3 regions of the Streptomyces sp. NPDC006259 genome follow, and region 1 is predicted to be linked to each of the others. Evidence: riboswitches for the same ligand, from Rfam matches in the RefSeq annotation. Region 1 holds a riboswitch; each other region holds the start of a gene.

Region 1 (2,252 bases):
TCATCTCACCGACCGGCTTGCCGAGCAGCACGACCTGGCTGCTCCGCTCGCCGCCCGGCTTGAGCAGCACCGGGTTCATCAGCGCGGTCGGCTCGACCCGGCAGGCCTGCGCCTGCATGGCCTGCGCCCGCCCGATCTCGGCGCCCTCACGGGTCACGAACGAATTGAGGGACATGTTCTGCGCCTTGAAGGGCGCGACCCGGACCCCCTGCCGCACCAGCCACCGGCAGATCCCGGCCGTGACGACGCTCTTGCCGGCGTCGGAGGTGGTGCCGGCGACGAGGAGACCCCCACTCATGACGTACGCCCCTTCGCTCCCGCGGCGACGGCGCGCGCGGTGATGACGCGCGCGGCGACCGTGACGCCGAGCGCGAGCAGGCCGACCCGGCGGGAGAGCCGCGCGGCACGTTCGATGTCGTGGGGCTCGACGGGCCGCCCCCGCTCCCCGTTCAGCACGGGCCGGTGCTCGACCCGCCCGCCGTACGACAGCGTCCCGCCGAGCCGCACCCCGAGGGCACCGGCGAACGACGCCTCCACGGGACCGGCGTTGGGGCTGGGATGCCGGTGCGCGTCGGCCCGCCAGGCCCGCACCGCCCCCCGGGGATCGTCCCCGGCGACGGCGGCGAGTACGGCGGTCAGCCGCGCCCCGGGCCATCCGGCGGCGTCGTCCAGCCGGGCGGACGCCCACCCGAACCGACGGTGGCGCGGCGACCGGTGGCCGACCATGGCGTCCAGGGTGTTCACGGCCCGGAACCCGAGCAGCCCCGGCACCCCGCCGACGGCCCCCCACACGAGGGCGCCCACGACCGCGTCGGAGGTGTTCTCGGCGACGGACTCGACGACCGCGCGGGCGACCGCGTCGGCGTCCAGAGCCTGCGGGTCCCGCCCGCACAGATGCGGCAGCCTCGCCCGCGCGCCCTCGATGTCCCCCGCCTCCAGGGCCCGTCCGACGGTCCGGGCCTCGCGCACCAGCGAGGTCCCGCCGACGACGGCCCAGGCGGCGGCGCCGGTCAGCGCGACGGAGGCGGCGGGGGAGCGGCGTACGGCACGGGTGGCGGCGGCCCCGAGAGCGACGGCGCCGCCGGCGCACACGGCGGTGTACAGCGCGCCCCACCCGCGGTGGTCCCGCCACAGCACCCGCTCGACGGCGGCAGCGGCCCGCCCGAACAGGGCGACCGGATGGCCCCGGCGCGGATCGCCGAGGATCAGGTCCCCCAGGAGGCCGGCGGCGGCACCGTACGCGTAGCGGCGATCGGCACCCACCGGCTCAGCCGGCCGACGGGTCGGGCAGCGACCTGGTGGCGGACCTGGAACGGCAGCCGAGCATGGCGATATGTCCTCACTCAGGGTGTCCACGCCCTGGTTCGACGAGACCGGCGACGAGAGTTCCTGGCTCCCGGGGTTTTCACCCCCGGTGACAGTGGCGGGACCGCGCCGGATTCACACCGGCTTCCTCTTCTGACGCCGTACATGGCCCCGGCAGTCCACCATGGTCCCGGAAGGGCCGTCAACTCGCCGTTGACCTGCGACAGCACAGTGTGCAGAACCCCACATGCCTCCGGTCACGGCCGTCACGCACACGTGGGGCGCGGGACGGTGATCCGTCCCGCGCCCCACGTGTGCGTGTGCGTGCCGTCCGTCAGGCAACGATCAGCGAGATCCCGTACGCCACCGCCGCGGCGCACGCCGCGAAGCACGCGTAGGCGCCGGTGACCGCCAGGGTGGCGGAACCGCCCTCGGCCGTCGCCCGCTCGCGGCGGGACAGGCCCATGATGCCGAGCGTGAACAGGGCCACGAGGGCCACCGTGATGAGGAGGCTGACGCCGAAGACGGAGCCGAGAGCCGCCCAGTCGATCTTCATGCTGCTTCTTCCTTCGTACCGGTGGGGGCGGGGCTCAGACGGCGGTGACGGTGGGGGTGGCCGGCAGGGCCGGTTCCGCCACGGGCGCGGGGATGGTGGCCGTCAGGTCGTCGGTGACGGTGCCCGCCGGGGGCGGGGCCACGGCGGCGATGGCGGCGGTCACCACGCCGGCCGGCTCCTCGTCGACGTCGACGACGTTGGTGTGGTCGACGACCTCACGGCGCGAGAGCTTCCAGATCGCGGCGCTGGAGGCGATGAGGAACACCGCGACGAGCGCCGTGCCCCAGCTGCCGAAGCCGGTCACGTACTCGGCGAGGGCGGCCACCAGGGCCGCGGCCGGCAGCGTCAGGCCCCAGGCGACGAACATCCTGGTGGCGGTCGACCAGCGGAC
Region 2 (2,252 bases), on a different contig from region 1:
CGCGTCGCCCCACAGGTCGACCAGCTCGGGCACGTCGGCCGGGGAGAACAGGGACCACCGACCGTCGGCGTCGACCCGGCGCATGAACTCGTCCGGCACCCAGTGCGCCAGGTTGAGGTTGTGCGTACGGCGGGCGTCCTCGCCGGTGTTGTCCCGCAGCTCCAGGAACTCCTCGATGTCGGAGTGCCAGGTCTCCAGGTAGACCGCGGCCGCGCCCTTGCGCCGGCCGCCCTGGTTCACGGCGGCGACCGAGGCGTCCAGCGTCTTCAGGAACGGCACGATGCCGTTGGAGTGCCCGTTCGTTCCCCGGATGAGCGACCCGCGCGAGCGGATCCGGCTGTACGACAGACCGATGCCGCCGGCGTGCTTGGAGAGGCGGGCGACCTGGTGGTAGCGGTCGTAGATGGAGTCCAGCTCGTCCAGCGGGGAGTCGAGGAGGTAGCAGGACGACATCTGCGGGTGCCGGGTGCCGGAGTTGAACAGAGTGGGGGAGGACGGGAGGTAGTCCAGGCGGCTCATCAGCGTGTAGAGCGCGGCGACCTCGTCGACGGACCTCGTCGTGTCGTCCTCGGCCAGGCCGCTCGCCACTCGCAGCAGGAACAGCTGGGGCGTCTCGACGACCTTGCGGGTGATCGGGTGGCGCAGCAGGTACCGGCTGTGCAGGGTGCGCAGGCCGAAGTAGCCGAAGCGGTCGTCGGCGCCCTGGTCGACCAGCGCGTCGAGCCGGGCCGCGTGCAGCCGCACGAACGCGGCCGTGCGGTCGGCGATCAGGCCCTCGCGGTGGCCGACGGCGACGGACTCGGTGAAGGAGGTGACGCCCTGGGAGGCGGCCTCCGCGCGGATGCCGAGCGTCAGCAGCCGGGCGGCCAGCCGGGAGTAGGCGGGGTCCTCGGAGATCAGACCGGCGGCCGCCTCCGTGGCCAGCTCGCGCAGCTCCGACTCGTCCGCCCGCGCGGACCGGCCCCGCAGGGCCGCGGCGGCGACCCGGCCGGGGTCGGCGTCCGGGAGGTCGGCGGTCAGCTCGGTCAGCGTCCGAAGCAGCGCGGCTCCGGGACCGTCGGTCTCCAGGGCTGCTGAAACCGGTTCGGCTGGCGCGATGGTCACGTGGGGCTCTCCCTCGCTCGGCGGGGGCCTCGCACAGGGCAGCGGGCAGCACACGAACGCGGGGCGCGTCGCGTCCACCGGCCCATTCCGCGAGGCCCGGACGTCAGGGCACCCGAGCCGGACGGACCGGGTGCGCTGCCGGCAGGTGCTCGGACTGACCATGCGTGCGCGAATGGACAGGAACGCACGCAAGTACACCGTTGCGGGACAGTTCCGGATTCGCACCGGATTCCCCTGCGACGACAGCGAGCATGAGCATACATCTTGTGTCGGGCTGCCGCGCGACCCCCAGATGTTGTGTCGGGCTGGCTTCACAGCGTCAACCCGCAGGGCACGGAGCCCAGTCGTCCCGGCACCGGCGGCGCCGGGAGCGCGTACGGCGGCGGGCCGCCGAGGTGACCTGCCCTCGACGGCCCGCTGCCGGAAACGCGCGGGGAACGGTCCCCTCGCTAGTGCCCCGCCCCCGCCGTCGCCGGAGGCAGCTCCACCTGGACGCCCGGGTCGCCGGCGTCCGCCGTGTAGTCCGACGGGGACGTCTGGTCGACGCCCTCCGGGGCCTTCAGCGCCTTCAGGGCGAACGTCAGGACCACGGTCACCACCACGTTCAGCAGGAACGCGGTGAGGCCGATGTACCCGATCTCGCCGATGCCGGGGATCTCCTTCGACGAGCCGCCGAAGTGCTTCTGCGTCGGGGAGGCCACGCCGTACGCCGCGAAGGTGCCGTAGACCATGCCGACCGCCCAGCCGGCCAGCAGCGCCCAGCGGTGGAACCAGCGGGTGAACAGGCCGCCGACCAGGGCCGGGAAGGTCTGGAGGATCCAGATGCCACCGAGCAGCTGGAAGTTGATGGCCACCGTCTTGTCCATGGTGAGGACGAAGACCAGCGCGCCCACCTTCACCAGGAGCGACACCAGCTTGGAGACGCGGGTCTCCTCCTTGGGCGTGGCGTCCGGCTTGATGAAGTCCTTGTAGATGTTGCGGGTGAAGAGGTTCGCCGCCGCGATGGACATGATCGCGGCCGGCACCAGCGCGCCGATGCCGATCGCCGCGAACGCCACGCCCGCGAACCAGTCCGGGAACATGTCCTCGAACAACTGCGGGATCGCCAGCTGTCCGTTGGAGACCTTCACCCCGGCCGCGATCGCCAT
Region 3 (2,252 bases), on a different contig from region 1:
CCAGGACGAACAGCACGCGCAGCTGGGACGCGGACGCGGGCGCCGTCGAGGCCCGTCCCCACAGCACCTCCAGCAGTTCCGCGGCCGTCGCGGTCACCCGTGCGACCTCGTCCGGGTCGGGGCGGTGGCGGAAGGCAGTCACGGTCACCCTCTCGCAGACACTGGGACGACCGCCAGGGTACTGGCGGCTCCCCGCCCTTCCTCACTCCCCGAAGCGGCGGCGCCGCACGCGCGTTCGCGGGACACCCCGGCCGCCGAGCCGGGCCGCGGAGCGCAGGAACGGTGTTTCCGTCGTGGTGTCCCCCTCATGAACAGCTGCGTCACCGCCGAGCGCGCCCTGCGGACGGCGGTCCTCGTCAGCGACGGCGTCCACGCGTTCGCCTCGCCCGGCGCGGAGACGGACGGGGACGCCGTCCTCGTCCGGGCGATCGGCTCGACCCGTCCGCTGCCGGCGGCCGAGGTCCCGCGTGCCGTGCTGCGCGAACCGGCCGGGCACCGCGGCGGATCCGGGGCGCGGGGCGACGCTCCGGTGGTGTGCCCGGACGGGCACGGTCGCTGACCGGCGCCGCCGCGGTGGCCCCGGCGCGGCGGGTGTGCGCCGGGGGGACACCCCGTGTCCGCCGCCCGTGCGCCCCCGGTCCCGCTTGTCACCGCCCCTGTCCTCGCACTACTGTCACCAGGCCTTGGTGAACGGGAAATCCGGTGTGATGCCGGTGCGGCCCTCGCCACTGTGATCGGGAAGTCCGGCTCCGGCCCTCGCGGGCAGCCACTGGGTCCTCACGGACCCGGGAAGGCGGAGCACGGGCGGTGGTACCCGTCAGCCAGGAGACCGGCCAAGGCACGTCAACCATCCACGAGGTGCTGGAGAGGGTCTGCTCAGCCATGCACATAGCCGAGGGTTTTCTGCCTCCGGCGCACGCGGTCGCCTGGAGCGTCGCGTCGGCGCCTTTCGTCGTCCACGGAGCCCGGTCGCTCAACCGTGAAGTCAGGGAGCATCCCGAGAGCACGCTGCTGCTCGGCGCCGCCGGTGCCTTCACGTTCGTCCTGTCCGCGCTCAAGCTTCCGTCGGTGACCGGGAGTTGCTCGCACCCCACCGGCACCGGTCTGGGCGCCGTCCTGTTCCGGCCGCCGATCATGGCCGTGCTGGGCACGATCACCCTGCTCTTCCAGGCGCTGCTGCTCGCGCACGGCGGCCTGACCACACTCGGCGCCAACGTCTTCTCGATGGCGATCGTGGGGCCGTGGGCCGGTTACGGCCTGTACCGGCTGCTGCGGCGCTACGACGTGCCGCTGATGGTCGCGGTGTTCTGCGGCGCGTTCGTCGCCGACCTGTCCACCTACTGCGTGACCAGCGTGCAGCTCGCGCTGGCGTTCCCCGACCCGAGCAGCGGCTTCCTGGGCGCGCTCGGCAAGTTCGGGTCCATCTTCGCCGTCACGCAGATCCCGCTGGCGGTGAGCGAGGGACTGCTCACCGTTCTGGTGATGCGTCTCCTCGTGCAGTCCAGCAAGGGCGAGCTGACCCGGCTGGGCGTGCTGGTGACCGGCGGGCGGAAGGCGGACACGACCGGGGCGGTGGCCCGGTGAGACGCAACACCAGGATCAACCTCCTGCTGCTGCTCGCCGTCCTCGCGCTCGCGGTGCTCCCGCTGGCCCTGGGGCTCGGCGACCACAAGGAGCAGCCGTTCACCGGCTCCGACAGCGAGGCGGAGACGGCGATCACCGAACTGGAGCCGGACTACGAGCCGTGGTTCTCGCCCCTGTACGAGCCGCCGTCCGGGGAGATCGAGTCGGCGCTGTTCGCCGTCCAGGCGGCCCTGGGCGCGGGTGTCCTCGCCTACTACTTCGGGGTGCGCCGGGGGCGCCGGCAGGGCGAACAGCGGGCACTGGCCCGTCTGGAGGAGGAGCGGGACGGGGACGGGGCGGGAGCCGACGACGCCGCTCGGGCCCCCGTGGACGGGGCCTCCCGCCACGATCGGGTCTGAGCGCTCGTGCTGCCGATCGACGCGGCGGCGCACAGCAGCCGCTGGCGCCGCCGTCATCCCGTGGACAAGGCCGTGCTCGGGCTCGGTCTGACCCTGCTCGCGATCTCGCTGCCGCCCTGGCCGGGTGCCGCCCTGGTGCTGGTGACGGCGCTCGCCCTGCTGCTGGGCCCGGCGGGCGTGCCGGTCCGCCGGCTGTGGCGGGCCTACCGGGTCCCGTTGGGTTTCTGCGCCACGGGCGCGCTCACCCTCCTCGTCCAGGTGGGCGGCCCC

The links. Region 1 has a riboswitch for cobalamin ahead of ACFYO5_RS00320 (cobalamin biosynthesis protein). Riboswitches for the same ligand answer to the same signal wherever they lie in the genome.
Region 2: it holds a riboswitch for cobalamin, as region 1 does, so the genes downstream of both, ACFYO5_RS19815 (ribonucleoside-diphosphate reductase subunit alpha) here and ACFYO5_RS00320 (cobalamin biosynthesis protein) in region 1, are expected to answer to the same signal.
Region 3: it holds a riboswitch for cobalamin, as region 1 does, so the genes downstream of both, ACFYO5_RS07155 (energy-coupling factor ABC transporter permease) here and ACFYO5_RS00320 (cobalamin biosynthesis protein) in region 1, are expected to answer to the same signal.

What each region holds. Positions count from the first base shown of each region.
Region 1 is NZ_JBIAHY010000001.1:60,502-62,753, reverse strand. It holds gene ACFYO5_RS00325 (cobyric acid synthase) at 1-298, opposite strand, end outside; gene ACFYO5_RS00320 (cobalamin biosynthesis protein) at 295-1,263, opposite strand; cobalamin riboswitch at 1,363-1,497, opposite strand; gene ACFYO5_RS00315 (hypothetical protein) at 1,640-1,861, opposite strand; gene ACFYO5_RS00310 (anion permease) at 1,896-2,252, opposite strand, start outside.
Region 2 is NZ_JBIAHY010000004.1:713,025-715,276, forward strand. It holds gene ACFYO5_RS19815 (ribonucleoside-diphosphate reductase subunit alpha) at 1-1,104, opposite strand, end outside; cobalamin riboswitch at 1,227-1,370, opposite strand; gene mctP (monocarboxylate uptake permease MctP) at 1,554-2,252, opposite strand, start outside.
Region 3 is NZ_JBIAHY010000002.1:206,249-208,500, reverse strand. It holds gene ACFYO5_RS07165 (MarR family winged helix-turn-helix transcriptional regulator) at 1-148, opposite strand, end outside; partial or broken gene ACFYO5_RS07160 (phosphatase) at 350-559, shown strand; cobalamin riboswitch at 668-853, shown strand; gene ACFYO5_RS07155 (energy-coupling factor ABC transporter permease) at 883-1,584, shown strand; gene ACFYO5_RS07150 (energy-coupling factor ABC transporter substrate-binding protein) at 1,581-1,982, shown strand; gene cbiQ (cobalt ECF transporter T component CbiQ) at 1,989-2,252, shown strand, end outside.